Regions from separate parts of the Rhizobium sp. R693 genome, predicted to be linked through region 1. Evidence: predicted binding sites of a transcription regulator. Region 1 holds the regulator's gene; each other region holds the start of a gene.
What was found. Region 1 encodes PhoB, which activates phosphate uptake and scavenging genes when phosphate is short. Its sites were predicted from a motif close to TGTCATNNANCTGTCAT; they were not measured.

Region 2: ATY79_RS18155 (DUF2794 domain-containing protein) is a predicted target of PhoB. The motif match lies at 5,912-5,928, and genes of this name have one in related genera.
Region 3: ATY79_RS17835 (1-acyl-sn-glycerol-3-phosphate acyltransferase) is a predicted target of PhoB. The motif match lies at 1,303-1,319, and genes of this name have one in related genera.
Region 4: ATY79_RS03830 (DUF1045 domain-containing protein) is a predicted target of PhoB. The motif match lies at 2,516-2,532, and genes of this name have one in related genera.

Annotation. Positions count from the first base shown of each region.
Region 1 is NZ_LOKY01000012.1:3,990-11,564, forward strand. Features, by position in the region: gene ATY79_RS11910 (O-succinylhomoserine sulfhydrylase) at 1-157, shown strand, start outside; gene apaG (Co2+/Mg2+ efflux protein ApaG) at 358-750, shown strand; gene ATY79_RS11920 (Hsp33 family molecular chaperone) at 751-1,746, opposite strand; gene argF (ornithine carbamoyltransferase) at 1,839-2,756, opposite strand; gene ATY79_RS11930 (aspartate aminotransferase family protein) at 2,799-3,995, opposite strand; gene ATY79_RS11935 (GcrA family cell cycle regulator) at 4,424-4,957, shown strand; gene phoB (phosphate regulon transcriptional regulator PhoB) at 5,056-5,739, opposite strand; gene phoU (phosphate signaling complex protein PhoU) at 5,776-6,489, opposite strand; gene pstB (phosphate ABC transporter ATP-binding protein PstB) at 6,533-7,348, opposite strand; gene pstA (phosphate ABC transporter permease PstA) at 7,363-7,575, opposite strand, start outside.
Region 2 is NZ_LOKY01000023.1:91,659-99,233, forward strand. Features, by position in the region: gene ATY79_RS18130 (arylesterase) at 1-604, opposite strand, end outside; gene ATY79_RS18135 (ABC transporter ATP-binding protein) at 658-1,365, shown strand; gene ATY79_RS18140 (ABC transporter permease) at 1,362-3,905, shown strand; gene ATY79_RS18145 (Bax inhibitor-1/YccA family protein) at 4,085-4,813, shown strand; gene ATY79_RS18150 (GNAT family N-acetyltransferase) at 4,924-5,481, shown strand; gene ATY79_RS18155 (DUF2794 domain-containing protein) at 5,488-5,889, opposite strand; gene ATY79_RS18160 (thioredoxin family protein) at 6,255-6,992, opposite strand; gene acnA (aconitate hydratase AcnA) at 7,225-7,575, opposite strand, start outside.
Region 3 is NZ_LOKY01000023.1:29,127-36,701, reverse strand. Features, by position in the region: gene ATY79_RS17845 (TraB/GumN family protein) at 1-202, opposite strand, end outside; gene ATY79_RS17840 (tyrosine recombinase XerC) at 284-1,219, opposite strand; gene ATY79_RS17835 (1-acyl-sn-glycerol-3-phosphate acyltransferase) at 1,362-2,309, shown strand; gene ATY79_RS17830 (primosomal protein N') at 2,458-4,674, shown strand; gene ATY79_RS17825 (DUF4345 domain-containing protein) at 4,753-5,142, shown strand; gene ATY79_RS17820 (F0F1 ATP synthase subunit delta) at 5,403-5,963, shown strand; gene atpA (F0F1 ATP synthase subunit alpha) at 5,963-7,492, shown strand; gene ATY79_RS17810 (F0F1 ATP synthase subunit gamma) at 7,517-7,575, shown strand, end outside.
Region 4 is NZ_LOKY01000002.1:206,603-214,177, reverse strand. Features, by position in the region: gene ATY79_RS03845 (HEPN domain-containing protein) at 1-430, shown strand, start outside; gene mnmD (tRNA (5-methylaminomethyl-2-thiouridine)(34)-methyltransferase MnmD) at 600-1,316, opposite strand; gene ATY79_RS03835 (FAD-dependent oxidoreductase) at 1,315-2,493, shown strand; gene ATY79_RS03830 (DUF1045 domain-containing protein) at 2,607-3,329, shown strand; gene puuE (allantoinase PuuE) at 3,429-4,352, shown strand; gene uraD (2-oxo-4-hydroxy-4-carboxy-5-ureidoimidazoline decarboxylase) at 4,352-4,849, shown strand; gene ATY79_RS03815 (nucleotidyltransferase family protein) at 4,904-5,194, shown strand; gene ATY79_RS03810 (HepT-like ribonuclease domain-containing protein) at 5,191-5,553, shown strand; gene ATY79_RS03805 (ureidoglycolate lyase) at 5,558-6,058, shown strand; gene uraH (hydroxyisourate hydrolase) at 6,055-6,411, shown strand; gene ATY79_RS03795 (metallophosphoesterase family protein) at 6,415-7,155, shown strand; gene ATY79_RS03790 (alpha-hydroxy acid oxidase) at 7,163-7,575, opposite strand, start outside.

The sequences.
Region 1 (7,575 bases):
CACGCACCCGGCGACGACGACGCACAAGAACCTGAGCGACGAGGCGCGTGCCGAACTCGGTATCTCCGGCGGCACCGTTCGTCTCTCTGCGGGCATCGAAGACACCGACGACCTGATCGAGGATTTCGCCCAGGCACTCGCCAAAGTGAACGCCTGATCAGCCAAATATCGGCCGGATTGACGCAAATCCGGCCGGTAGTCCTCCGCTCTTTGCCGCAAGCAAGGCGGTCAAAAATCGGATCTAACACGCGAAACTTCTTGCCATTACAGGCATTTCGGACGTGATCGACTATCGGTTTATTGACGGAACGGCCGTCGTATAAGATACCGGTAACGTATGTTGACTATGGTGTAGGCATGTACCGCGCCCTTACACGAGACATTGAAGTCGTTGTCGAACCCTTTTATCTGGAGGAGCAATCCGATCCGGACGACGATCGCTATGTCTGGGGCTACAAGATCGTCATCAGCAATAATTCCGACAAGACCGTGCGGCTGATGAACCGTTATTGGAATATCACCGACCAGAACGGGATCGTCGACGAGGTCACGGGCGCCGGGGTTGTTGGTGAACAGCCGCGGCTCGCGCCGGGCGATACCTATGAGTATTCCTCGGGCTGCCCGCTGGATACGCCATCTGGGCTGATGTTCGGCCACTATCAGATGGAAACCGATGAAGGCGAGCTTTTCAATGTCGAAATACCCGCCTTCTCGCTGGATTCGCCAGGGCTACTCAGAGTCCTGAACTGATCACTCGGCAGCCTCCGCCACCTCTTCCACTTCGAAGCGATAGGTCGTCGAGCAAAATTCGCAGGTGACCGAAATTGTGCCGTCTTCCTGGCTGGCATCAATTTCTTCTGCCGAGAACCCCTTCAGAACGCCCTTGATCTTCTCGCGGGAACAGCTGCAACGATCGAAGACCTCGCGCGGTTCGTAGACGCGAACGCCGCGCTCGTGGAACAGCCGGTAAAGCAGCCGCTCGGTGCCGACCTGCGGATCCGTCAATTCGTCGGCATCGATCGTGTCGACGAGGGAGCGGGCTTCAGCCCAGGCATCGTCTTCCTTGTGGGAGCTGCCAGCCGTGTCGCCATCGCCGCCGTGAAGATCCGGCTGGCGCATGCGCTCCGGCGCTTCCGGCAGGAACTGGGCAACAAGCCCCCCTGCCCGCCAGCGGTGACGCGGCTTGCCGGCCTCGTCGCGGTCGAAGAGTTCGGCTGCGGCAAGACGTACGCGCGTCGGGATCTGCTCCGATTGGCGGAAATAGGTGCCGGCAATCTCCTCCAGCGTCGCCCCATCGAGCGCAACAATGCCCTGGTAGGGTTGGCTGAATTTGCCCTGATCGATCGTAAAGGCCAGCATGCCCTTGCCGAGCAGCTGTTCAGGTTCAACCTGTCCGGCGGCAACGGCCTTGTCGAGGAGGCCGTGATTGAAGCGAGCGTAGGCCCGCACGTTCTCCGGCGTCGAGAAATCGCAAACCAGCAGGTCGACCGGGCCATCGCCCTTGGTCTGCACCGTGAACTTTCCTTCAAATTTCAGCGACGTGCCGAGCAGCACCGTCAACACGACGACTTCAGCAAGAAGCCGCGCGACAGGCGCAGGATAGCGATGACGCTCAAGAATCGCGTCCAGCATCGGGCCGAGCTGGACAGCGCGACCGCGCACGTCCAGGCCTTCCACCTGAAAAGGAACGACATGATCATCGCCGGCGAAATTGAATTCGCCGAGGGTGGCTGCAGGTTCTGCCATGGTCTTCTCCTAGTCTGAGAGCGGCGGACAAGAGTGTCCATCCGCTCGCACGGCCACTGGCCCTTCGGGCCCGATGTGGCGTCCAGTATGGTTCAGATCGCGCCCAGGCACCAAGCAAGAATCGACTTCTGTGCATGAAGACGGTTTTCCGCTTCATCGAAGACCACGGATTGCGGGCCGTCGATCACCTCGTCCGTGACTTCCTCACCACGATGGGCGGGCAGGCAATGCATGAACAATGCATCCTTGTCGGCCTGCGCCATCAAAGCCGCGTTGACCTGATAAGGCTGGAAGACGTTGTGACCCCGGGCCCGATGTTCCTGATTCATGGAGACCCAGGTATCGGTCACCACGCAATCGACGCCGGCGACCGCACGGTCTGCATCATGGCAAAGCATGATTTCGGCGCCCTCATCGCGGGCCCAGTTCAAATAGTGATCCTTCGGCTCAGAACCAAGGGGGACCGCCATATTCATGCGATAGCCGAAACGCGCAGCTCCTTCGACAAGCGAATGCAGCACGTTGTTGCCGTCGCCGGTCCAGGCGATCGTCTTGCCCTTGATCGGACCGCGATGCTCCTCGAAGGTCATGATGTCAGCCATGATCTGGCAGGGATGCGTATCATCAGTCAGCGCATTGATAACGGGAACCGTTGCATGCTCGGCAAGCTCCAGCATGCGGGCATGATCGGTCGTGCGGATCATGATCGCATCGACATAGCGCGACAGCACCTTTGCCGTATCGCCGATCGTCTCGGCACGGCCGAGCTGCATCTCGGTGCCCGACAGGAACAGCGTCTCGCCGCCGAGCTGGCGCATGCCGACGTCGAAGGAGACGCGGGTACGGGTCGAGGGCTTTTCGAAGATCATCGCCAGCATCTTGCCGGCGAGCGGCTTATCGCCCTGCCCGGCCTTGAAGGCCTGCTTGCGTGACATTGCGTCATTCATGATGAGCCGCAGGTCGGATGCCGTGACGGCGGAGAGATCGAGGAAGTGTTTTGGGGAAGCCATTGTCTTTACCTATCACGCCCGCCTTGCGACAGGCACTGTCCATTAAGCCGTCTTTTTGACCTTTGAAGCACGCACGCTTTCGGCGGCGCGTTCGAGGCGGGCAAGGCCCTCGCGGGCTTCGTCGGCTGTGACGACCAGGGGCGGCAGAAGACGAATGACGTTGTCACCGGCAGGCACACCGAGCAGGTGAGCGTCACGGATCGCCTGCAGCAACTCGGAGGACGGCACGGCAGCCTTGACGCCAAGCAGCAGCCCCTCGCCTCTGATGTCCTCGATGATATCAGGATAGCGATCCTTGAGCGAGGCCAGCCCCTGGCGGAAGACCAGCGAGACGTCGCGCACCTGCTGCAGGAAGCCTTCCGCGAGGATCACGTCGAGCACGGCGCCGCCCACAGCCATGGCAAGCGGATTGCCGCCATAGGTGGAGCCATGCGTGCCAGCCTTCATGCCGGAAGCGGCCTCTGCCGTCGCAAGGCAGGCGCCGAGCGGGAAGCCACCGCCGATACCCTTGGCCACTGCCATGATGTCGGGAGTGGCGCCGGACCACTCGTGCGCAAAGAGCTTGCCCGTACGGCCCACACCCGTTTGCACTTCGTCGAAGATCAGCAGCAGGCCGTTTTCGTCGCAGATTGCGCGGAGCGCCTTCAGAAACTCGTTGGTCGCCGGGCGAACGCCGCCTTCTCCCTGAATAGGCTCGATGAGGATAGCGGCCGTCTCGCTTGTGATAGCGGCGCGCACGGCATCGAGATCGCCGAACGGAACCTGATCGAAGCCAGGAGCCTTGGGACCGAAGCCTTCGAGATATTTCTCCTGGCCGCCGGCAGCGATCGTCGCCAGCGTGCGGCCATGGAAGGCACCTTCGAAGGTGATGATGTGGAACCGCTCGGGATGCCCCTTTGAAAACTGGTAGCGGCGCGCGGTCTTGATCGCGCATTCCAGAGCTTCCGCGCCGGAGTTCGTGAAGAACACCTTATCGGCGAACGTCGCCTCGGTGAGCCGCTTCGCGAGCGTTTCCTGGCCAGGAATCTCGTAGATATTGGACAGGTGCCAGACCTTGTCGGCCTGCTCCTTCAGCGCGCCCACCACATGCGGATGGCCGTGGCCGACGGAAGTCACGGCAACGCCTGCGCCGAAATCAAGATATCGCTCGCCCGCTTCGGTGATCAGCCACACGCCTTCTCCTCGCTCGAACCGCAGCGGGGCACGAGAGTAGGTGTCGTAAAGCGCGGCTTCAGCCATGGCGCGATCTCCTGTCAATAACCATCAGCGGGCGGACTCCGGCTAAGGAACGCAGTGTCCGGAAATTAAAAATGCCGCCTTTCGGCGGCAAGCAGCACTATTTACTTTTCGCACTGCAATGTCAACAAAACTGAGGTTTTCCAGCACGCGTCAAGCTGCCATCCGAAGGCGGCAGACCTATCAACAACTAATGTTGCAAAAATGACTCTCACACCCAGCAAGTTGGGGAAAACTTGAAATTCGATTCGCCGAGATTCAACCGACTCTTGTCACGGAGTCAGCCTCACACTAGGTTAAAACTCAATTACTAGACTGCATGCGGCGGAACTAGTCACCAAAATCGAGCAGGCGTTTCTTGCCTTGGATACGTCCAGGGCAACGGTGAAGGATTCTGCCTACACCAACGCTAATAAGGCGGAGACAGGGGCATGAACTGGACAGACGAGCGCGTTGAAAAACTGAAGAAGCTGTGGTCCGAAGGGCTTAGCGCCAGCCAGATCGCGGCACAACTTGGCGGTGTAAGCCGTAACGCTGTCATTGGCAAAGTCCACCGTTTGAGTTTGCCTGGCCGCGCCAAGGCCGGGGGCACGACAACGACTGTCAGAACGCCCAAGCGCACGACATCCGCGCCCCGCGCTCCGAACTATGCGTCTCGCGTCGCCACACGCACCGTCGCCCGCCAGCAGGGTGCGACTATGCTCAAGGAAGAAATCGAGATCGATGCGATCGAGGAAGTCCGGTATCGTCCGGCCGCAAACGTCGTCGTTCCGATTTCGCGCCGCCTCGGCCTGACTGAACTGACCGAACGCACCTGCAAGTGGCCGGTCGGCGACCCGCTGAAAGATGATTTCCACTTCTGCGGCTGCGAGTCTCCGGACAACTCCCCCTATTGCACGTATCATCAACGCATGGCCTATCAGCCGGTGAACGAGCGCCGCAAGGCTGCCAACCGGGTCGCTTGACCCGGAAGCCGGATAAGGACCAAAGAAAACGGGCCCTCGCGGGCCCGTTTTTCGTTTGTGAAATTTTATGAAAGTCGCGCTGGCTTTCCGGGGAAAGCTTAGGCTTCCATGGAATAGCCGGCGCCGCGAACCGTGCGGATGACGTCCTGCATGTTAGAGAAGTTCAGTGCCTTGCGCAAACGACCGACATGGACGTCTACAGTACGCTCATCGACGTAGATGTCGTGACCCCAGACGCCGTCAAGCAATTGCGAGCGCGAGAAGACGCGGCCAGGGGACGCCATGAGGAATTCGAGGAGCCGGAACTCGGTCGGACCGAGGCGGACTTCGCGGCTCTTGCGATGAACGCGATGCGTCTCGCGGTCGAGCTCGATATCGCCGCACTTTAGTAGCGTGGAGAGCACTTCCGGCTTGGCACGGCGAAGCATCGCCTTGACGCGAGCAACCAGCTCCGGTGTCGAAAACGGCTTGACGACGTAATCGTCGGCACCGGTGGAGAGGCCGCGAACACGTTCGCTTTCCTCGCCGCGGGCCGTCAACATGATGATCGGCAGGCGCTCGGTCTCCGGCCGCATACGCAGGCGACGGCAGAGCTCGATGCCAGATACGCCAGGCAGCATCCAATCGAGGATCAGGATGTCTGGCGTCCGTTCCTGCAACCGAATCTCGGCTTCGTCGCCGCGCAGGATGGTATCGACCTCGAAACCTTCAGCCTCAAGGTTATAGCGAAGAAGCACGCTCAGTGCTTCTTCGTCTTCAACGACAGCTACTTTTGGGATCATTCGTTTCGGTCTCCTGGGGGCGCGGTCGCGGAGCGATTATTCAGTGACTGCGCCGACGGTGTTGGCGGTATCGTCCTTCGGACGTTCGCCTTCCGGCTGGGCACCGGTGGCCATGTAGTAGATGGTTTCGGCAATATTGGTGGCGTGGTCGCCGATGCGCTCGATGTTCTTGGCGCAGAACAGGAGATGCGTGCAGCTGGTGATGTTGCGCGGATCTTCCATCATATAGGTGAGCATCTCGCGAAACAGCGAGGTGTACATCGCGTCGATTTCCTCGTCGCGCTCACGGATCGACTTTGCCTTGTCAGCAGCGCGGCTCGTGTAGACGTCGAGCACTTCCTTGAGCTGGACCAGCGCGAGCTCCGAGAGGTGCTCGAGGCCGCGTGCGAGCTTGCGCGGCACGCCGGCGCTCTGGACAGCAATAACGCGCTTGGCAGTGTTCTTGCCAAGATCGCCGACGCGCTCCAGGTCCGCCGCGATGCGGATGGAGCCCATGATCTCACGAAGGTCGGCTGCCATCGGCTGGCGGCGCGCAATCGTGACGATCGCCTTGTCACCGATCTCGCGTTCGGCGTGGTCAAGGATCACGTCGTCGGAGATGACCTTCTGGGCGAGAGCCGTGTCGCCGTTGACGAGGGCGCGAACGGCATCCGAGACCATCTGCTCGGCCAAACCGCCCATTTCCGAAATGCGGCGGGACAGGAACTTCAAATCATCGTCGTACGCGGAAAAGATATGTGTCGATGCCATAGGGCTCATCCTTGAATATCGTGAGTGCTACCAAAGCGACCGATCAACCGAAGCGGCCCATGATGTAGTCCTGGGTGCGCGGGTCGTCCGGGTTGGTGAACATCTTGTCGGTATCATTCTCCTCGACGAGGTTGCCGAGGTGGAACATGGCGGTGCGTTGCGAAACGCGGGCGGCCTGCTGCATCGAGTGCGTCACGATGACGATCGTGTAGTTCTCGCGGAGTTCGTGGATCAGTTCCTCGACCTTTGCCGTGGCGATCGGATCGAGTGCCGAGCACGGCTCGTCCATCAGGATCACTTCCGGGCTGACGGCAACAGCGCGGGCGATGCAGAGGCGCTGCTGCTGACCACCGGAAAGTCCAGTGCCGGCTTCATGAACGCGATCTTTCACCTCGTTCCACAGACCGGCGCGCTGTAGGCTGAGCTCAACGATTTGGTCCATGTCGGCCTTCGACCTGGCGAGACCGTGGATACGCGGACCGTAGGCCACATTTTCGTAGATCGTCTTCGGGAACGGATTTGGCTTCTGGAACACCATGCCGACACGGGCACGGAGTTCCACCACGTCAATATCCGGATCGTAGATATCTTCGCCGTCGAGCGTGATCTTGCCGGTCACGCGGCAATTGTCGATCGTGTCATTCATACGGTTCAGGCTGCGCAGGAACGTGGACTTGCCACAGCCCGATGGTCCGATGAGGGCCGTCACAGTGTTTTCGCGGATGTTCAGCTTCACATCGAAAAGCGCGCGCTTCTCGCCGTAATAAACCGAGACGTCCTGGCCGATCATCTTGTAGGGAATGGTATTCATCTTCTGATCAACCGCTTTCTCAACTGCTGCTTCCGTCAACATGTTCATAATGTCTACTCCGTTTACCAGCGGCGCTCAAAGCGACGACGCAAGAGAATGGCTCCGAAGTTCATGACAATCAGGAACAGGAGCAGGACGATGATGGCACCCGACGTGCGCTCGACGAAGGCGCGCTCGGCTTCGTTGGCCCACATATAGACCTGCACAGGCAGGGCCGTCGAAGGCTCCATCGGCGTTGCCGGAGCGTTTGCAACGAAGGCGACCATGCCGATCAG
Region 2 (7,575 bases), on a different contig from region 1:
TAGCCGGCTCCATCTTTTCGACCATCACATCGACACCCTTGCTGTTGGGATGCATCCCGTCCTCGAGCTTTAAACCAGCCTCAAGAGCGACGCCGTCCAGAAAGAATGGATAGAGCGCAACACCATGTTTTTGTGCGAGTTTCTGGTATATCGAGTTGAAGCGTGCGGCATAGTCATCGCCCATGTTGGGCGGTGCCAGCATACCGACAAGGAGAACGGCTATCCCGCGTTCCTTTAGCCGGGCAATCATCTGCTCGAGATTCTTCTCGCTTTCTTCAGGAGGAATGCCACGCAGCGCATCATTGGCGCCGAGTTCGAGGATTACGCCGTCAGTGCCGTCTGGAACCGACCAGTCGATTCGCGCAAGACCGCCTGTCGTCGTGTCGCCCGACACGCCAGCATTGGCGATTGATATATCCACCCCTTTGGCTTTCAGGGCTGCTTGCAGTTTTTCCGGAAAGCCGTCACCGGGAGGAAGCTGATAGCCCGCCATCAGGCTGTCTCCAAAACCGACCAGGCTGATTGTCCTTGCACTGGCCGCGACCGCAAAGGTCAGCGAAGCAACAATGACGGCGATGTGAAGGCCGGCAACTTTAAAACTCATTCCGCTTTCCCTAGATTGGCAGGACGATCGGCATCTATATAGGGCGAATACTGTTGGCAAAAACCATCATCGAGTTGAAGCGCGCCGATTTGACGCTTGGCAACGCCGCTGCGTCCGTCCATGTGCTGAAAGGCATTGACCTGACGATTGCCGCCGGGGAGTCGGTCGGCATCGTGGGACCGTCGGGCTCCGGAAAATCCACCCTGCTTATGGTGCTCGCCGGGTTGGAAAAACTCGATAGTGGCGAAATCAACGTCAGCGGCACCCCATTGCATGCCCTGAGCGAAGACGAGGTGGCCGACTTCCGTGGCCGCAACATCGGCATCGTTTTCCAATCCTTCCACTTGATTGCCAACATGACGGCGCTGGAAAACGTCGCTGTGCCGTTGGAACTCGCCAACCTTCCCAATCCCTTTGAGATTGCGCGCCGCGAGCTAAAATCTGTCGGCCTTGGCGATCGATTGAACCACTATCCCGGCCAGTTGTCCGGCGGCGAACAGCAGCGTGTAGCAATTGCGCGCGCCCTTGCGCCCTCGCCGGCGTTGCTGATTGCCGACGAACCGACCGGCAATCTCGACACCGACACCGGCCGTCAGATTGCCGATCTCCTTTTTTCCAAACAGGCCGAGCGCGACATGACGCTGCTGCTCGTTACCCATGACACTGCACTCGCTAAGCGTTGCTCCAGGCAGATCAGAGTTCGTTCCGGCCAGATCGAGGGCGATAGCGCGCCAGTGCAGCCTGAGGCGGCGATTGCATGACATTGCTGAGCCCGCGCGTCTCCCTCGCCTTCCGTCTCGCGCTTCGCGAGTTGCGCGGCGGGCTAGGCGGCTTCTACATTTTTCTGGCCTGCATCGCTCTCGGGACCGGTGCCATTGCGGCAGTCAATTCGGTTTCGCAGTCCATCACCGACACGATCGCGACGCAAGGTCAGGAGATTCTGGCCGGCGATGCACGCTTCGAGCTCAACAACCGCGAGGCCACCGAAGCGGAGATGGACTTCCTGCGTGGCTTAGGAAAGGTGTCCGTATCAACAGGCCTGCGCTCGATGGCGCGCAAACCGGACGGCTCGGACCAGGCTCTCGTCGAAGTCAAGGCGGTCGATGGCGCCTATCCGCTATACGGCACCTTCCAAGCCCAACCGAACTATCCTTTGCACACGCTCCTTTCCGGGCAGAGCGGCACCTACGGTGCAGTTGCAGCGCCGCTTCTTTTGGAGCGGCTCGGCCTCTCCATTGGTGACGAAATCCTCCTCGGCAACGTCATTCTGAACGTCACCGGAACGATCAAGACCGAACCGGACGCGGTTTCGGAAGGCTTCGGTTTCGCGCCGCGCCTTCTTGTGAGCAGGGAGGCGCTGAAGGCGTCCGGCCTCATCCAGACCGGCAGTCTGGTCGAACACGCCTACAAGATCCGCATGGACGACCCCGCCGAGAGATCTATGATCGGCGATCGGGCCGCGAAGGAATTTCCGTCGGCCGGCTGGTCAATCCGCACCAGCGACCGGGCAGCCCCGTCGCTAACCGAGAACATTGAGCGGTTTTCGCAGTTCCTGACTCTGGTCGGACTGACAGCGCTGATCGTCGGTGGAGTCGGCGTCGCCAATGCCGTGCGAGCCTTCCTCGATTCCAAGCGCACAACGATAGCGACGTTCAAATGTCTCGGCGCACCGGCAGCAACCGTCGTGCTGATCTATCTCTTTCAGATCGCAATCATTGCTCTCGGCGGCATGGTCGCAGGCTTGGTCATCGGCGCGCTGGCACCAATCGTGGCATCACAATTCCTGGCGCAATTTCTGCCTGTTTCCACCGCCCTGACATTCTACCCCGGGGCCTTGGCCCTCGCAGTCCTGTTTGGCATTTTGACAACGCTGGCCTTTGCCATCATGCCGCTCGGACACTCCCGCGAGGTTCCGGCGACAGCGCTCTTCCGCGAGCAGGGTTTCGAAGCGCGGGGGCTACCCTCCTGGCCGTATATCCTTCTTGCCGCAGTCTTTCTGCTTGCCCTCGCCGGGCTCGCGATCGCAACTGCCTATGATCGCTTCATTGCAATCGTCTTTGTCGGGGCAATCGTCTTTGCCTTCGTGATCCTGCGGCTCGTCGCAGCCGGCATTGCTTGGCTCGCGCGCCGCAGCCCACGGGTGAATTCGCCAGCCCTGCGGCTCGCAATCGGCAACATCCACAGGCCGGGCGCTCTGACGCCCTCCGTCGTCCTGTCTCTCGGCCTTGGCCTGGCCCTTCTCGTGACCCTTACCTTGATCGACGGCAATATGCGGCAACAATTGACTGGACGCATGTCTGCTGGGGCGCCGAACTTCTTCTTCGTCGACATTCAGGGATCGGAACTCGAGAAATTCCGCAGCGTCGTCAAAGCCAGTTCGCCGGATGGCAAGCTGGTCGAGGTGCCGATGCTGCGCGGCCGAATCCTCGCGCTTAACGGCGAGGATGTAGCGAAGCGGAAGGTGCCGCCGGCCGGCCAATGGGTGCTGCGAGGCGACCGAGGCATCACCTATTCGGAAGCAATCCCAGAAAATGCATCTTTGACCGATGGTTCGTGGTGGCCGAAGGATTACAGCGGTGAACCACTCGTCTCCTTCTCTGCCGAGGAGGCAAAGGAACTCGGCCTGAAGATCGGCGATACCGTCACCGTCAACGTGCTAGGGCGGAACATCACCGCCAGGATCGCAAACCTGCGCAAGGTCGAGTGGGAATCGCTTTCCATCAACTTCGTGATGGTGTTCTCGCCGAATACGTTCCGCGGCGCCCCCCATGCCTGGTTGGCGACGCTCACCGACCCGACGGCGACCTCCAGCCAGGAGGCCGCGATCCTCAAGTCCGTGACAAACACCTATCCGACGATCACCAGCGTGCGGGTCAAGGATGCGATCGACATCGTCAATACCCTGGTGGCGCAGTTGGCAACGGCGATCCGCGCCGCCGCCTCGGTCGCACTCATCGCATCGGTCCTCGTCCTTGCTGGCGCTCTGGCGGCCGGCAACCGCGCTCGTACCCACGATGCGGTCGTCCTCAAGACACTGGGCGCGACGCGGCGAATGCTGATCCGTGCCTTCTGCTACGAGTACCTCATCCTCGGCGCTGCGACCGCGGTCTTTGCGCTCTTTGCCGGTGGCGTCGCGGCCTGGTTCATCACCACCCGGATCATGCGCATCTCCTCGCACTTCCTGCCCGATGTCGCCGGCCTGACGCTCGTGACGGCCCTGGTGCTGACCGTCGGTATTGGACTCATCGGCACTTGGCGCATCCTGGGGCAGAAGGCGGCACCCGTTTTGCGCGAACTCTGATGGACCGAACGGAGAAATTCCCTTCACCTTACGGCGATTTAACCCGATCTCGGGTTGCAAGGGCCTTGTTTGCGAAAGCCGAAAGGCTCATATTGTCTGCAGGCATGCTGGGCTCCGCAGCGGCGCCCGGGTTTTTGCGCCCGACACCGTGTCCACACCGGAGCTTGTAAGAGGAAACTATGGCTGACCTTCGTAATTACCAAGGCCGCGTACAGACTGGCGAGATGATCGACCAGGGCCTACGCAGCTATATGCTCAAGGTCTACAACCTGATGGCGCTGGGTCTGGCGATCACGGGTGTAGCCGCCTATCTGGGCTTCAATTTCGCCGTTCAGGACGGCCAACTGACGCAGTTTGGCGTATTGCTTTTCCAGTCGCCGCTCCGTTGGGTGGTGATTCTTGCACCGCTGGCCGCCGTGTTCTTCCTGAGCTTCAGGATTAACCGGATGAGCGTTGCCGCCGCGCAAACGACCTTCTGGGTCTACGCCGCGCTGGTGGGACTATCGCTCGCGTCCATCTTCCTGGTCTACACGCAGTCGAGCATCACGCAGACGTTCTTCGTGACCGCGGCCTCCTTTGGCGCGCTCTCGCTGTACGGCTACACGACCAAGCGCGATCTCTCTGCGATGGGCTCGTTCCTGATCATGGGTCTTTTCGGCCTGATCATCGCGTCGATCGTGAACATCTTCCTGGCATCGTCCGCGCTTCAGTTCGCGGTTTCGGTGATCGGCGTTCTGATCTTCGCGGGCCTTACCGCCTACGATACGCAGCGCATCAAGGAACTGTACTACGAAGCCGATGGTGCGGATGTTGCCGGCCGCAAGGCTATCATGGGTGCACTGACACTGTATCTCGACTTCATCAACCTCTTCATGTTCCTCCTGCAGTTCATGGGCGACCGCAAGTAAGGAACAGGAACGCCATCGAAAAAGGCGGCTTCGGCCGCCTTTTTTGTTGCCTGGTTACGCGGAGAGTGATTTCTGGAGGAGTCCATTGTCATTTCCGACCGGCTGCCTGAATGCCCATCTCCCTCCGCGACGCTTCTTCATTCGACCTCCCCACCATCACCGCAATCTATCGAGAATCCGTTCAGAATGGTGTCGCAAGCTATGAGATCGTCCCGCCTGAACAGGGCGAGATGGCGGCACGATTTTCCGCAATCACCGGCCAGGGCTATCCGTATATCGCCGCGATCGATGAGGATGGTAGCCTGCTTGGCTACGCCTATGCCTCGGCCTTCCGCACGAGGCCGGCCTATCGTTGGATGGTCGAGGATTCGATCTACCTGGGGCCAGAAGCACGTGGCAGGGGAATTGGAAGGCTGCTGCTCGCCGAACTGATCCGACGTTGCACGGATCTTGGCTTTCGCCAGATGGTGGCCGTGATCGGTGGCGCACATCCGGCGTCGATCGCCTTGCATCAGGCACTCGGCTTCGAGGAAACCGGCCGCCTGAAAGGAACGGGCTACAAGCACGGCCGCTGGCTCGATACGATGATCATGCAGCGCGCCTTGGGTGATGGGTCTGCGACGGACCCCGACACCTCGACCTATCCAGGCACCCTGTTCAAGGCCTGAGCCGAGCTACTTCTCGACCAGCTTCAAAACCTTGTTGAAGACCTTCAAGACCTGCTGCAACTCGTGCCCGCGCTTCAGGATGACGCCGTGCGTATTGATAACGGAGTAGGCACCCTGCTTGGCGGCGAGCTTCGGATTCTTCTCGATACGAAAGAGCGGCAGTTCGCCCGATCGTTTGAAAATCGAGAAGACGGCACGGTCTTTCAGGTGATCGATCGCATAGTCACGCCAGTCACCCTCGCCGACCATCCGGCCATAAATCCACAAAATCGCGTCGAGCTCGCGTCGGTGGAACGTGACCGGCGCTGGGTCCCTACTCTGCTTATATTCCTTGAGATCTACGACGACTGAGGAACTGCTGTCGGCTAACCGGCTCTCGCCGTGCCGCAAATCCTGCTGATCTGTCATCAGTCTCCCTGTGCCTCCGCTTGTGACAGGTGAATGACAGTTTGCCTTAGCGTATATAAATTGCAAGCAGGCGATCAGTCACATTAATCATAGTCTGTGCAATCTCCCGCGTGCCTCAATTCAGTCAAAACAGCGCCTCATTTGCAAGGGAAATTCCCTCACGACTGCGCCGCGGGGCCGTTCGGATCCGCGTTGCACACGAATTACGCATGATCTTTTTGCCAGATTCGGTCTGCCAAAGGGGTCGTGTGCGAGTTTGGCGCCAGCGCGCCAAAGGGCCCGGCTGACCGTATCGACCTTAACCCCAGCCCCGAATACGATCAGCCGGGCCGCCCCGTTTTCCATCCGCTAACGCGGATGAAACGTCAGATGTTCTTCCCGGCCATGACAACCGTCGCTCCGAGAATCGCTGACGGATTACCATCAGCGGTGGAGGATTGAAGTAGAATCGCACAGCCCTCGAGATCCGGCTTCTGCATTACGCTTGCCGGCAGCGTCAAGCTCGTTTCCTTGCCCTCCCACATGCCGACGGTCTCCACATCGGCAACGCTGTTGAGATAGGCAATCTTCTGGCCGCTGTTTTCGCCCTTCTCCACGTCGATGGTTTTCTCGCGGTTGAAATAGACCATGACGACATTGGCTTTGCCTTGTCCTGCCCCGATCTTTATCTCGAGCTGGTCGCCGCGCACCTCAGCCTTCACCGGCACTGTCAGGCCCATGCCTTCGGCTGCATAGCCATCGATCTTCTTATTGATCGCACCGAGATCGGCGCCTGCAACGTGGTCGCGGCCATTGATGATGACCTGAGGCGTATAGACGTTGGCACGGCCCATCGACTGCGCATAACCATACTGCCGCTCGGTATTTTCCTTGGAACTCAGCGTGTCGGCCCATCCCATGTAGTTCCAGTAATCAACGTGATAGGCGAGAGCGATAACGCCCCCCGCCTCGACGAGCTTACGGAAAGCTGCATCGGCTGGAGGACAAGAAGAACATCCCTGTGAGGTGAAGAGTTCAACCACACCTTTCGGCGCGTCCTGGGCAAAAAGTGGGCTGGCAAGCGCCACACTTGCAACCAGAGAAATCAGAAACCGCGGAGACATTCATGCACCTTTTCTTCAGCACCTACTGCCTCGCTTCGCCGCAGGTTCCGATGTCTGAACGTAGAGATAATGGTTCTAAATCGAAACGGAAAGTCACGAAGGGGTGAGACCAAGCTTCGTGGAAGCCAAGCCGAAACACATCGTCGTGAGCAGGCATTCGATACCTCGCGTTCAAACAAAAACCGCCGGAAATCTCTTTCCGGCGGCCATTGTCATGGAAGTCTGTTAACAATCAGGCAGCGAGATCGCGCAGAACCGTCTGCAGGATGCCGCCGTTGTTGAGGTAGATCACTTCGTCGAGCGTATCGACCCGCGACAGCAGCGGAACTTCCTTCACCGTGCCGTCACCGTAGGTGATCTTGGCGATCTTCTTTTCACGCGGCTTGATGTTTTCGAGACCTTCAATGGTGACAAGTTCGTCGCCCTTCAGGCCGAGGCTTGCCCAGGTTGTGCCCTCTTCGAAGACGAAGGGGATGACGCCCATGCCGACCAAGTTCGAGCGGTGAATACGCTCGAAGGACTGTGCGATGACCGCCTTCACGCCGAGCAGATTGGTGCCCTTCGCAGCCCAGTCGCGGGACGA
Region 3 (7,575 bases), on a different contig from region 1:
GCGCGGGGTCGCTCTGCTTCAGATCGGTCAGGATATTGTGGCCGGTGCAGCTGGCGTCGTCTGCGGCGGCAGCCGGGGAGACGGAAAACAGGACGGCGATCAGCGTTGCCGCAAGCAGCATGTGAAATGCGGCGATCAGCCAGAGCAGGAGATTGCCCAGCGATGCGATGTGCAGGCTGCGGTGGCCGATGGAGATCGTCATGATGGTGTTCCGGTCACTGTGATCGCTAAGCTCTACGCTCAGCGTGCGGATATTCCTTTAAGAGAAGCCGTTAACAAAAGATTACGCCCGAGGATGGGCACGGTCGTAAACTTCGAGCAGACGGGATGAATCCACACCCGTGTAGACCTGGGTGGTGGAAAGGCTGGCGTGGCCGAGCAGTTCCTGAATGCTGCGGAGATCGCCGCCGCCCGCGAGAAGATGGGTCGCGAAGGAGTGCCGTAGCGCGTGTGGCGTCGCTGTCTCGGGCAGCCCAAAGGCACTGCGCATCTTTTGCATGGTGCGCTGAATGATGGCGGCCTGCAGCTTTCCGCCGCGCGCTCCGCGGAAAAGAGGCTGCTCGCCGTCGAGATGGTACGGGCACAGCGATCGGTATTTCCCAACCGCTTCGGCGACGACGGTGAGCAGCGGCACGAGGCGGGTCTTGTTGCCTTTACCGGTGATGCGCAACGTGGCCGCGCCACGGTTGAAATCGTCGGGTGTCAGGTCGAGCGCTTCGGAGATGCGCAGACCGCAGCCGTAAAGAAGGGTGAAGACGGCGGCGTCGCGCGCTGCGATCCAGGGTTCCTCGTGCAGTTGCGCCTCATCACTGACGACTGTGATCGCCTGCCTGTCGGACAGGGGTTTCGGCAGCGACTTCGGCTGCTTCGGCGAGCGGATCGCGCCGGCGCCGGCGGCATTCACCAGCCCCTTCTTTTCGAGGTAACGCAGCAGCGATCGCAGCCCGGCAAGATTGCGGCCAAGCGAACGCGCGCCCGATCCCTCCTTGCGGCGTGCGGCGAGGAATGCGCGGAAATCGGCAGGCCGCAGCGCGTGGATATCTTTCAGCGTCGCGGGGCCTGCGAGATGACCGGTGAGGAAGGTCAGGAACTGGCGGGTGTCGCGCTCATAGGCGTCGAGCGTGTGCTCGGATAGACGCCTTTCGTTGGCAAGGTTACCGAGCCAAGCTGTTCGTTCCGCCATCAGTTGTGGGTCGGCGATGATCAGGAGTTCGTTCACGTCTCACGCCCTTGAATTTGCCAATTCGGCTGCCAATTCTGAAGGGACGATAGTTATGGAATTGCTAATACCGACCAAGTGGCTGTCACGTTTCCATCATAATAATCGACCTAACTGGTTTCCCAACGACTCAGGATCTTGCATGCCACGGCGCCACCCCACGACCGCTTTCGGACAATTCGCGGAAGCGATCGCCCTCGTCTCCCATGGCAAACCGGGACATATCGTTGATACGCTGATCGCCGAGCGCGGACAAAGGATCGTGAAGCATCCACTTTGGCCGGTCATGCGCCCCTTCCTCTACACTCTCTTGCGCTACAACAGGGCGGTCAGCTTCGCCAATGACGTTGCAAACATGCCGGGCTTCCAATGTTTCGAATACATGAGCAAGCTGTTGAAGCTCGATATCAATGTCAGGCATGGCGAACGCATTCCTGATGCCGGCGGCTTCATCCTGGTCAGCAACCATCCGACCGGCATCGCCGATGGTGTCGCTGTGTTCGATCTACTGAAACACAAGCGGCCCGACGTGATGGTGTTTGCGAACCGTGATGCTGTGCGTGTCAACCCGCGCTTTGCCGAGGTCATCATCCCGGTCGAGTGGCGTGAGGAGCACAAGAGCAAGCTGAAGACCCGCGAGACATTGCAGATCACCAATCACGCCGTCAGGGAAGGCAAGGCAACGGTGCTTTTTCCCTCGGGACGTATCGCCTATTGGGCAAACGGGCGCCTGAATGAGCGTCCGTGGAAAACCTCCGCCGTCGGCCTTGCGCGCAAGTACAATCTGCCGATCCTGCCGGTGCACATGACGGCGCGTAACTCTGGCCTGTTCTACTGGTTCGCGAAGTGGTCGACCGAGCTTCGGGACATGACGGTGTTTCACGAGCTTCTGAACAAGCGGGGCGACCGTTTCGACTTCGTGGTTGGCAATCTGATTCCGGTGGAGCATCTCGACGGCGATATCAACGAGGTGACCAAGGCGTTGGAGGACCATACCGTGCATGTGCTCGACGCTGACGGCGATGCGCAATTCGTGCCGTTGGTCCCGCCGGCAGAGGCGGAACCGGCGAGCGCCCGTTCAATTCCCTGATCGGATCGGCTAAGGCAAGGCATGCTGCTCCGCTCGATGTTTGCCCAGAATTACCGGTCCCTGCGCTCGGTCCGCCTGGATCTTTCGAATTGGTGTTGATGACCTTACAGGTTTTCTTTTTGCGCCGATCCGGGCATGGTCTCGCCCGATGAGCACAGATTCGTCCGATCTCTTTGGAGCGCTGTTTGAGACGCCGCCGGCAAACCGCACGGTTCCGGTGCTCGTTCCCATGCCTGCGCCGAAGCCATACTCCTATGCCGTGCCGGAGGGTATGGCGGCCGAGCCGGGATCGGTCGTACAGGTGCCGCTTGGCCCAAGGCAGGTGATCGGCGTCGTCTGGGACGGCGGCGAGGATGGGGTCGATCCCAAGAAGTTGAGGCCGATCAGCCATGTCTTCGATTGCCCGCCTCTGACCAAGGAGATGCGCGACTTCATCGATTGGGTTGCGAGCTATACGCTGTCGCCGCCTGGGCTCGTGGCGCGAATGGCGTTGCGCGCGCCAAATGCCTTCGAGCCGGAGCCGATGGTGGAGGGACTGCGATTCGTCGGCGGCGCACCGGAGCGGATGACGCCAGCGCGCGCCCGTGTGCTCGATATTGCCGGCGATGGCCTATCCTGGACGCGAAGCGGGCTTGCCCATGCCGCCGGTGTGTCGACCAGCGTCGTCGACGGCCTGGTCGGCCAGGGGGTTTTCGAGACGGTGTTCCTGCCGCCGCCGCCAGTGGTGGCAAAGCCCGATCCCGATTTCGTGACCTCGCGCCTTGAAGGCCCGCAAAGGGAGGCGGCGGACGAGATTCTTGCCGAAGTTCGAAAGGGTGAATTCGCCGTTTCGCTGATCGACGGCGTGACCGGCTCGGGCAAGACGGAGGTATATTTCGAGGCCATTGCGGAAACACTGAAGCGTGGCAAGCAGGTGCTGATCCTGTTGCCGGAGATCGCGCTGACAGCGAGCTTTCTGGAGCGTTTTCAGGATCGCTTCGGCGCCAAGCCCGCCGAATGGCATTCCGATCTGGCGCCACGCACCCGCGAGAAAGTCTGGCGCCAGGCCGTCACGGGCGAGGTTCGTGTCGTGGCCGGCGCGCGCTCGGCGCTGTTCCTGCCGTTCGAGGATCTTGGTCTGATCATCGTCGATGAAGAGCATGATCCGGCTTACAAGCAGGAAGACCGTGTCTATTACAATGCGCGCGACATGGCAGTTGTGCGCGCCCGCATTGGCGATTTCCCCGTGGTTCTGGTTTCCGCCACGCCCTCGGTCGAGAGCCAGGTCAACGGCCAGAGCGGCCGCTACAACATCGTTCATATGCCGACCCGCTTCGGTGACGCGGCGTTGCCGGATCTGCATCTCATCGACATGCGCCGCCACGCGCCCGAGCGCGGCGGTTTCCTCTCGCCCGTTCTCATCCGTGCGATCGGCAAGACGGTCGAGAAGCAGCAGCAGGCGCTTCTCTTCCTCAATCGGCGCGGCTATGCGCCGCTGACACTTTGCCGGGTTTGCGGTCACCGCTTTCAGTGCCCACAGTGCTCCAGCTGGCTCGTCGAGCATCGCTTCAAGAAACAGTTGCAGTGCCATCAGTGCGGCCATGCCGAGCGCACGCCGGAAGCCTGCCCCGAATGCGGAACCCTCGATCACCTTGTTGCCTGTGGCCCCGGCGTCGAGCGTATCGCTGAAGAGGTGGAGCGTCACTTTCCCGAGGCACGGACGATCGTGCTCTCGTCCGACATGATGGGCGGCGTCAAGCGGTTGCGCCTCGAGCTCGAGGCCATCGCCAAGGGCGAAGCCGATATCGTTATCGGCACACAGCTCGTCGCCAAGGGGCATAACTTCCCGCTGATGACGCTGGTCGGCATCGTCGATGCTGATCTCGGCTTAGCCAACGGTGACCCGCGCGCTGCCGAACGCACGTTCCAGCTCCTGTCGCAGGTGACGGGCCGCGCTGGCCGTACCGGCTTGAAGAGCCACGGCCTCCTTCAGACATACCAACCGCAACATCCCGTCATGCAGGCGATCGTGTCGGGTGATGCGAGCGCCTTCTACGAGCGCGAGATCGCCGAGCGGGAGCGTGCCATCCTGCCGCCGTTCGGACGGCTGGCGTCGGTCATCGTCTCGGCGGACACGCGCCACGACGCGGAAAACCATGCTCGTGGAATCAGGAACGCCGCGCCCAACGTTTCCGGCATCTCCGTGCTGGGTCCTGCGGAAGCGCCGCTTGCGCTGGTGCGAGGTCGCTATCGCTTCCGCCTCCTCGTGCATGGACGGCGAAACTCCGACATGCAGGCGTTCCTCAGGGCGATGCTTGCGCAGGCGCCCAAGGAGCGCGGCTCGGTACATGTGCAGCTCGACGTGGACCCGCAAAGCTTCCTGTAGATCGTTTCCTGGTGGGCTTTTGCGTCGCACCACAATCATGCCATAAGGACGGCGAAGCAGGGGATTCGGGGCGGTCGAATGGACTTTTATTTTCCAACGGAACTGGGTGAACAGCTCGCCTTCGCGGCAGCCGCTTTCACGGCACTGGCGGGCTTTGTCATCATGTTCGCGCCGGGCTATGCGATGCGGTTGTTTGGCTCGATGCCGCGTGAGGGCCGGCGCGACGGCTATGCCGAGCAGCGCTCCGTCGGTGGCTTCTATCTCGGCTTCGGTCTCTCGGCCATCATGTTGGCACAGAACTGGATCTACATGGCGCTCGGCGCCTCGTTCGCCATGGCTGCATTTGCGCGCATCATCTCGCTCCTGTCAGATAAGGGGAGCACTATTCTCAACTACTTACTTCTGGTTGCGCAGATCGTTCTGGCGGCGCTTCCGCTCGCCTATGTTTTCGGTTTCTTTTCCGCTTGAGTTGAGCTGATATCACTCGGTTCAGGCTCTTTGTTTCTGGGCTTTGAGCATTTTTGCGTTAGAAATCGATGCGAAAGCCGTATTCGGGCGTTACGCGTGTTGCGAGTCCGAACATCCTATGTTAGACGGACCCCGAATTTCGGAAGAAGCAAGAGGCTTCTCTTGCGATTTCTGGGGGAAATCATAACGAATTCAAGATCCTAGGTCAGGCGCCCGCCGGGGACCGGATTCTTGAGTTGAAATCAGGGAAATTTGGGCCAGTGGCAGACACATCCCAGCTTACTTCTGGTGTTGCAGAGCGCTATGCCTCGTCGCTGTTCGAGCTTGCGCTCGAGCAGGGCGCCGTTGAAAGCGTCACCAAGGACCTCGATCGGTTCCAGGCGATGCTCGACGAGAGCGACGACCTGAAGCGTTTCGTTTCGAGCCCTGTTTTTTCGGCCGACGACCAGCTCAAGGCGATTGTCGCCATTAGCGAGAAGGCTGGAATCAGCGGCTTCTTCGCAAATTTCCTGAAGGTCGTGGCGCGCAACCGTCGCCTCTTTGCCCTCCCGGGCATGATCAAGGCCTTCCGCATCATTGCCGCAAACCAGCGTGGCGAAATTACCGCCGAGGTCACCTCGGCCCATGCGCTGACTGCGGCGCAGGAAACCGAATTGAAGGCGGCGCTCAAGGGCGTCACCGGCAAAGACGTGGCGATTGCCGTCACGGTTGATCCGTCAATTCTTGGTGGTCTGATCGTGAAGGTCGGGTCCCGTCAGATTGATACGTCTCTTCGTACGAAACTCTCTACCCTTAAGCTTGCATTGAAAGAGGTCGGCTGATGGATATCCGCGCGGCGGAAATTTCCGCAATTCTCAAAGACCAGATCAAAAACTTCGGCAAAGAGGCAGAAGTCTCGGAAGTCGGTCAGGTTCTCTCCGTCGGTGACGGTATCGCTCGCGTTTACGGTCTGGACAATGTTCAGGCAGGTGAAATGGTCGAGTTCCCCGGTGGCATCCGCGGTATGGCGTTGAACCTGGAATCGGACAACGTCGGTGTTGTTATTTTCGGTTCGGACCGCGACATCAAGGAAGGCGACACCGTCAAGCGGACCGGCGCCATCGTTGACGTTCCGGTCGGTCCGGAGCTGCTTGGCCGCGTTGTTGACGCTCTCGGAAATCCGATCGACGGCAAGGGCCCGATCAACTCGACCCGCCGCGCGCGCGTCGACGTGAAGGCTCCGGGCATCATTCCGCGCAAGTCGGTTCATGAGCCGATGTCGACCGGCCTCAAGGCTATCGACGCGCTCATCCCGGTCGGTCGTGGCCAGCGCGAGCTCGTCATCGGTGACCGCCAGACCGGCAAGACCGCGATCATTCTCGACACGATCCTGAACCAGAAGGCTATCCACGACAACGGCCCGGACGGCGACAAGCTGTACTGCGTCTATGTCGCTATCGGCCAGAAGCGTTCGACCGTTGCTCAGTTCGTCAAGGTTCTCGAAGAACGCGGCGCAATGAAGTACTCGATCGTTGTTGCCGCAACGGCTTCCGATCCTGCTCCGATGCAGTACCTGGCACCGTTCGCCGGCTGCACGATGGGCGAATACTTCCGTGACAACGGTCAGCACGCGCTGATCGGTTACGACGACCTGTCCAAGCAGGCGGTTGCCTACCGTCAGATGTCGCTGCTGCTGCGCCGCCCGCCGGGCCGCGAAGCTTATCCGGGCGACGTTTTCTATCTGCATTCGCGTCTCCTCGAGCGCGCTGCAAAGCTCTCCGATGAAAAGGGCGCTGGCTCTCTGACGGCGCTGCCGGTCATCGAAACCCAGGGCAACGACGTTTCGGCCTTCATTCCGACTAACGTGATCTCGATCACCGACGGCCAGATCTTCCTCGAAACCGACCTGTTCTATCAGGGTATCCGTCCGGCCGTAAACGTCGGTCTGTCGGTTTCGCGCGTCGGCTCCGCCGCGCAGGTCAAGGCGATGAAGCAGGTTGCCGGCTCGATCAAGGGTGAGCTCGCCCAGTATCGCGAAATGGCCGCCTTCGCTCAGTTCGGCTCGGACCTCGATGCCTCGACGCAGCGCCTCTTGAACCGCGGTGCACGCCTGACCGAACTCCTGAAGCAGCCGCAATTCTCGCCGCTGAAGACGGAAGAACAGGTTGCGGTGATCTTCGCTGGCGTCAACGGCTACCTGGACAAGATTCCGGTCGCACAGGTCGGCAAGTTCGAACAGGGCCTTTTGTCGTACCTTCGCTCGGAAGGCTCGGCCATCCTCGACACGATCCGCACGGACAAGGCAATCAGCGATGATACGAAGGGCAAGCTCACGGCTGCCATCGATGGCTTCGCGAAGTCCTTCGCCTAATCGGACCTAAAGGACGGATAACGGATGCCTTCACTTAAGGATCTGAAAAACCGGATCGCCTCCGTCAAGGCGACGCAGAAGAT
Region 4 (7,575 bases), on a different contig from region 1:
GAAGGAGAGGCGCGCCGAAGCGCAAAGCTACTTCGAACAATGGCGGCAGTTGTCTGAAGAAGCGTTGAAATTTGCCCAATACGGTCTATCGAATGGCATGTGGCGCGACGGCGCGTTCATGCTGCACCAGGCCACCGAGCGCGCCTATCATTGTGCCCTGCTCACCCTAACCCTCTACAGCCCCAAATCTCATCGTCTCAGGATCCTTCGCTCTCAGGCCGAGGAGATCGACCATCGGCTGATTGCTGCATGGCCGCGTGACAACCGGTTTTCACGGCGCTGCTTCGAGTTGCTGTCGCGGGCCTATGTGGAAGCGCGATATTCGTCGAAATACGCAATCAGCAACGAGGAACTCGCCTGGCTGGTCGAGCGCGTAAAGGCTCTTCAGACTCTCGTGGAAACGGTATGTAAGGAGCGACTTTCCGTGTGAAAGTTAGTCATGACCGGCGTGGCGACGGTTGGTCTGAGCGGCTCGTCATGCGCAGCAGCCAAATGGAAACGCATTGCTCTCAGTATGGCAAGGGTCGTCTTCCAGCATCCGTTTGCCGCCAAACTCCCGCAGAGATCGGGAAAGACCGCCGTTTACGGACGAGCACGAGCTAGGATTTGATACCGCAGAGCATTTCGCGCTTGCCGGCAAAGCCGCTCCGACGCTCGACGACAAAGCCAGCCGCGATCAAATTGCGCCGGACGAAGCCCGCCGCGGCGTAAGTCGCAAAGGTTCCGTTCGTTCTTGTCTTTTCGCAGACGAGGTGCATCAATTCCTCGGACCACATATCAGCGTTGCGCGACGGTGCGAAGCCGTCGAGATACCAGGCATCAAAACCCGCTTCGGCGGCTGCGACTCCGTCTAGCGCGCGACCACAGACGACGCTGAGCGTCGTCTGGCTATCAAGGCTAAGGGATACGGTTCCGTTGGGTGTTTGTGGCCATGCTGCAGCCAGGGTTTGCCGTTCCGCATCGATCTCGGTCCAATGAGACAGCGCTCGGTCGATTTCCTCGCGTTGCATCGGATAAAGCTCGAACGACATGAAGTGCAATTTCTGCCCCGTGCGCCGATTGAGTTTCCACTGTCGCCAGCTTTCGACAAAATTCAGGCCGGTACCGAAGCCGAGTTCGCCGATCAGGAAGTCGCCTTGATCCTGCCAGCGCTGCGGCAGACCGTTGCCGGCAAGGAAGACATGCCCGCACTCAAGCCTACCGTCCGTCTGGCAATAAAAATGGTCGCCAAAGGCCGGTGAATAGGGCATATCGCCGTCGCGCCATTCAAGCGGCTGGTGCGCGCCAGGAGTTTTTTCAGGATCCGTATCTGTCATGACCAAAGCCGATAATCCGGCCTTGTCGTCCGGTCAATCATCGACTTCCCTGCTGATCGTCGGCGGCGGCATCATGGGACTGTGGGCGGCGGTTCACGCGGAGCGTCTTGGCATTGATACATTACTCGTCGACGCCGATCGGCTCGGCCACGGCGCGAGCGGTGGGTTGCTTGGCGCGCTCATGCCGCACATGCCGGACAAGTGGAACGCCAAGAAGCAATTCCAGTTCGATGCGCTGGTTTCGCTGGAGGCGGAAATTGCAGCTTTGGAACAGCAGACGGGCCTTTCCGCAGGCTATCGCCGTTCCGGGCGCCTCATTCCACTGCCGAAGCCGCACTTGCGCGAGATTGCGCTTGGCCATAACCGCGATGCCGACGATCGCTGGATCGCGGGCGAGCGGCGGTTCCATTGGCATGTCCTTAATAGGCTGCCTCAGGAGAATTGGCTCGATGCCACGACTGGCGAAAGTGGCTTCGTGCACGATACGCTTGCCGCTAGGGTTGCCCCCCGGTCGCTGACTGCTGTACTGGCCGCATCGCTGCGCGACGCCCGGCATGTACGGGTTGCCGAACATGTCTCGGTCGAGGATCTCGACTTTGAGCGCAAGGTTGCAAAAGCGACCGCAGGTGACATTGCGTTCGGCCAATGCGTTGTCGCAGCCGGGCACCAATCCTTTCCATTGCTGGGGCGCCACACTGCTGGCCTTGCCAGGCCGCTCGGCCAGTCCGTCAAAGGGCAGGCAGCGTTGTTGAAAGTCGATATAGACCCGTCCATGCCGACGATCTTCCGCGACGGACTGTATATTGTTGCGCATGAGGGTGGCCACGTCGCTGTCGGCAGTACCAGCGAGAATCGCTTCGACGAGCCGCTTTCGACCGATGGACAACTCGATGCGCTGCTTGAGGCAGCCGGACAATTGGTGCCGGCATTGCGGGGCGCGCCCGTGCTTGAACGATGGGCCGGTCTGCGGCCGAAGGCAATCGACCGTGACCCCATGATTGGCATCCACCCCGACCATGACGGATTGATCGCTTTGACCGGTGGCTTCAAGGTCAGTTTTGGTGTCGCCCACCGTCTTGCCGCCGCAGCGGTCGACTTGGCGGCCGATCGCCGGCCGCGTTTTGCTCTGCCGGACAGCTTTCTCCTTGCTAATCACATTCGTGTGGCTTCACGCTAAACGTGAATTAGCATTTCCTGCCTTTCGTTAATCTGTCATGCAAATCACCTATCTGCTAGCGCGACCGCGGCGCCGACGGATGGCCGCGCCGTATGTTCGACGGAGGAAATCGCATGCGCTATGCCATCTGCTTTACGCCCGCTGCGAGCGACCCGCTCTCGCACGTGGCCGCAAATTGGTTGGGCCGGAATGTGTTTTCCGGGGAGATGGTCGAGCCGACCGCCATCCGTGGACTGAGCATCCACGAAATTGCCTTCCATACAGCCATGCCGCGCCGCTACGGCTTTCACGGTGTTCTGAAGGCGCCCTTCCGCCTTGCCGCCGACATGTCGGAAGCGCAACTTTTGCGTGATCTCATGCGCTTCGGCGGCACGCTTTCGCCGTTCCAGATCAGGAAGCTGGAGGTCGCGCGGTTCGGCGGCTTCTATAGCCTCGTTCCGTCGATGCCCTGCGAGCATCTTCACTATCTCGCCTGCGCCGTTGTTCAAGAGTTCGATCGTTTTCGTGCGCCGTTGAGCGAGGCGGAAATCGAGCGTACGGATCCCGGCGGTCTGTCGGCGGCGCAGTTCACGAACCTGCATCGCTGGGGAAGCCCCTATGTTATGGACGAATTTCGATTCCATATGCCGCTGACCGGCCCTGTCAGTCAGTGTGACATGCCTAGGGTGGAGCAGGCGCTTCGCAATGTCTTCGAGCCGATGCTTGCCAATCCTATCAAGGTGGCGAATGTCGCTCTGATGATCGAAGAGGGGAATGGCGGGCCGTTTCGCGTGCATTCGCTGCATCCGATGGGCAAGGTCAGTGCCCGGCGGGATCGTGTGCCTGCATTTGCCTAAGGCTTTGTGCCGTAAAGGCGAAACTCTGTTGCGTACTTTCCGTCTCGACATTCCCTCGCTGGATGCTACCGTTTCGCCGACTTTCAGGAAGGTGATTTCATGGTATCCGAGACTTATCCGCGCAATCTGACCGGTTATGGACGCAATACGCCCGATCCGAAGTGGCCGGGCGACGCGCGCGTCGCCGTCCAGTTCGTTATCAATTACGAGGAGGGTGGCGAGAGCTGTGTCCTTGATGGCGATCCGGCTTCCGAGAATCTGCTGTCGGAAATCGTCGGTGCCGCGCCTTGGCCGGGCCAGCGCAACCTCAACATGGAATCGATCTATGAGTATGGCTCGCGCGCCGGTTTCTGGCGCCTGTGGCGGATGTTCACGGAGCTCAAGGTTCAGGCGACTGTCTATGGCGTGACACTTGCCATGGCCCGCAACCCGGAGGCGCTTGCGGCTATGAAGGAGGCCGGCTGGGAGATCGCCAGCCATGGCTACCGCTGGCTGGAATACAAGGATTTCCAGGAGGACGTCGAGCGCAAGCACATCCAGGAAGCGGTGCGCCTGCACACGGAACTGACCGGCGAGCGGCCCTACGGCATGTACCAGGGCAAGCCCTCCGACAACACGCTGCGCCTCGTCATGGAGGAGGGCGGGTTTCTTTATTCCTCGGACTCTTATGCCGACGACCTGCCGTTCTGGGTCAAGGGCATCGACGACAAGCCGTTCCTGATCATCCCATATACGCTTGAGACCAACGACATGCGTTTCGCCACGCCGCAGGGCTTCAACTCGGGCGATCAGTTCTTCACCTACCTTAAGGATGCTTTTGACACGCTCTATGACGAAGGTAAGGCGGGCAGCCCGAAGATGATGTCTGTCGGCCTGCATTGCCGCTTGGTCGGTCGACCCGGCCGCGCGGCGGCGCTGAAGCGCTTCATGGAATATGTGCTGAAGCATGACAAGGTTTGGATCCCAAGGCGTCTCGAGATCGCCCAGCATTGGCATACGCACCACAAGCCGGAGACGATCTGATGCTTTCGCGTGACGAGTTCGTATCGCGCTACGGCGGTGTTTTCGAACATTCGCCGTTCATTGCCGAGCGTGCCTATGACGATGGTTTCGTCGGAGATGAATTGACGGTGGATCGTGTGCATACGGCGCTCGTCGCCATCTTCCGGGCGGCGAGCCCGGAGGAGCGGCTGGGCGTACTGCGCGCCCATCCCGATCTTGCAGGACGCCTTGCGGTAGCCGGCGAACTCACCGAAGACAGCAAGAAGGAGCAGGCAGGCGCCGGGCTCGACCGGCTGAGTGCGGAGGAACATGCCCGTTTCACCGAGCTCAATACGGCCTACGTCGAGAAGTTCGGCTTTCCCTTCATCATTGCGATCAAGGGCTTGAACAAGGACGATATCCTGGCAGCCTTTGAAAAACGCATCGACAACACGCGCGACGAAGAGTTCGAAACGGCCACCGCTCAGGTCGAACGTATCGCGTTCCTGCGACTGGAAACGATGTTGCCGGGGCGCTGAGACAGCGTTTCCGTGGTACTTTTCTCTTTTGCGCCCGTGACTTATAGTTGCGTTATGAAGCCCTCAGAAGCGTTGGAGAAGAACAGGCAGGCGATCCGCGAAGCGACGAAGCGCTTCAACGCGGCGAACCCGCGTGTCTTCGGTTCGGTGGCGCGGGGTGAAGATCGGCCGGACAGCGATCTGGATATTCTGGTGGATACGTTGCCGGGCACGAGTCTATTCGATCTCGGCGGGTTGCTGGAGGAATTGAGGGAGACGCTCGGTGTAAAGGTCGATCTTGTAACACCCGGAGGGTTGCCGGACAGGATACGCGAACGCGTTCTTTCGGCGGCGATCGCGGTATGAGCGTCGAACGGCTGGTGGAGTACATCGATCGCATGCAGCAGGCTGCCGAGCAGGCACGTGCGCTAACCGACGGTATGACCGAAAGCGCCTTTCTGGCGGACCTCAGAACCCAACTGGCTGTGACGATGTCGCTGGTCCTTTTAGGCGAGGCGGCGGCTCGTATTGGCATGAACCAACCAGATTTCATTCGCGATCATCCCGAACTTCCTTGGTCAAAGATAAAGGGAATGCGGAATCTAATTGTGCGCGACTATTACCGTGCGGATCTTTCGGCCATTTGGGGCACCGTCAGATGCGACCTGGCGGACCTTATCTCGCAGCTTCAGTCGATACGCCATTGGCGCATGCAAGGCGAATAGCGACATGTCTCAACTCCTCGATATTCTTCCTCTGACCAAATCCGCCTTCGCGCCCTTCGGCGACGTCATCGAAGCCGATCCGGCAACGATGCGCTATATCAACAACGGCACGACCGAGCGGTTCCATGCGCTCGCTGTCGCCGAAGCGGTGGGCGAGGGCGCACGCGTCATCATCAACCTCTTTCGCGGCCAGCCTCGGGTCTTTCCCTATGAGATAGGCTTGATGGAGCGGCATCCGTTTGGCAGCCAGAGCTTCTCGCCGATCTCCGGTTGCCCTTACCTCGTTGTCGCCGCGGAGGACGAGGACGGCCGGCCCGGTCGTCCTCTGGTGTTCCTGGCGCGAGGCAATCAAGGCGTGAATTATCGCCGCAACGTCTGGCACCATCCGCTGATGTCGCTCAATGCCGTCAGTGATTTCCTTGTTGTCGATCGCGAGGGACCCGGCGACAACCTGGAAGAATACTTCTTCGAAACGCCCTACATCATCAGCGAGCCCAGCCTATGACCGGACTGACCACCCACGTACTCGATACCGCGTCCGGCAAGCCGGCCGAGGGGCTGAGGATCGATCTCTTTCATGTTGAAGGAGACGTCCGCCGTCACCTGAAGACGGTCAGGACCAACTCCGACGGCCGCGTCGACGGCGGGCCGATCCTGATCGGCGACAGTTTCAAGGCGGGAACTTACGAACTGCTCTTTCATGCTGGCGACTATCTGCGCGCGGCGGGCATCGCGTTGCCGCACCCGGCCTTTCTGGACCTCGTGCCCATCCGCTTCGGCATTGCCGACGCGACCGCGCATTACCACGTGCCGCTGTTGATCTCGCCCTACGGCTACTCGACCTATCGCGGTAGCTAAGCCATGCGATTTGCGGCGATCGCGGATGTTCACGGCAACCATCTGGCGCTGGAGGCGGTGCTGGCCGATATCGCGGCGCAGGGCATTACCGATATCGTCAATCTCGGCGACTGCTTTAGTGGCCCGCTGACAGCAGGGCGAACCGCCGAGCTGCTGCGGGCGTGGGACATGCTGACCGTCCGCGGCAATCACGACCGCTATTTGATCGAACAACAGCGCGAGGCCATGCACGCTTCCGATGCCGCGGCGTTTGATCAACTAACGGCGGACGACCTGCAATGGTTGCGCGGGCTGCTGCCGAGCGCGGTCTACCGTGATGAGGTCTACCTCTGCCACGCGGCGCCGGCGAACGACAGTACCTATTGGCTCGAGTCCGTGTCTACGGAAGGCCATGTCTTTTTGAAGCCGCTGGTGGAGATCGAGGCGCTGGCCGAGGGCGCGGATTTCCCGTTGATCCTCTGCGGCCACAGCCATATCCCGCGAATAGTTCGCCTCAGCGATAGCAGGCTGATCGTCAATCCCGGCAGCGTCGGCTGCCCGGCCTATGACGATGACCTGCCGCACCGCCACAAGGTCGACACCGGCCATCCACTGGCGTCCTATTGCATACTGGAGAAGCGTGAGACCGGCTGGCTCCCGATCTTCCGCACTGTCGCCTACGACCACATGGCCATGTCGCGACTCGCAAAAGAAAACGCCCGCCCGGAGTGGGCAGGCGCGCTCGCGACGGGCTGGATACCGTAGCTCTTTCTTACTGACGGCCGAGCAGGATCGATGCGTTGACGTCGTTGATGTCGCGCTTACCGCAGAGCGCCATGGTGACATCCATTTCCTTCCGCAGGATGCTGAGGGCGAGTGTGACACCTTCCTTGCCCATGGCGCCGAGGCCGTAGAGGAAGGGGCGCCCGATATAGGTGCCCTTAGCGCCGAAGGCGATGGCCTTCAGCACGTCCTGGCCGGAGCGGATGCCGCCGTCCAGGTGCACTTCGATCTTGTGGCCGACGGCATCGACGATCGGTTCCAGCATGCTGATCGACGAGGGGGCGCCGTCGAGCTGGCGGCCGCCGTGGTTGGAGACGATGATGGCGTCGGCGCCGGTTTCGGCGGCCGATTTGGCGTCCTCGACGTCGCAGATGCCCTTGATGATCAGCGGGCCGCCCCACT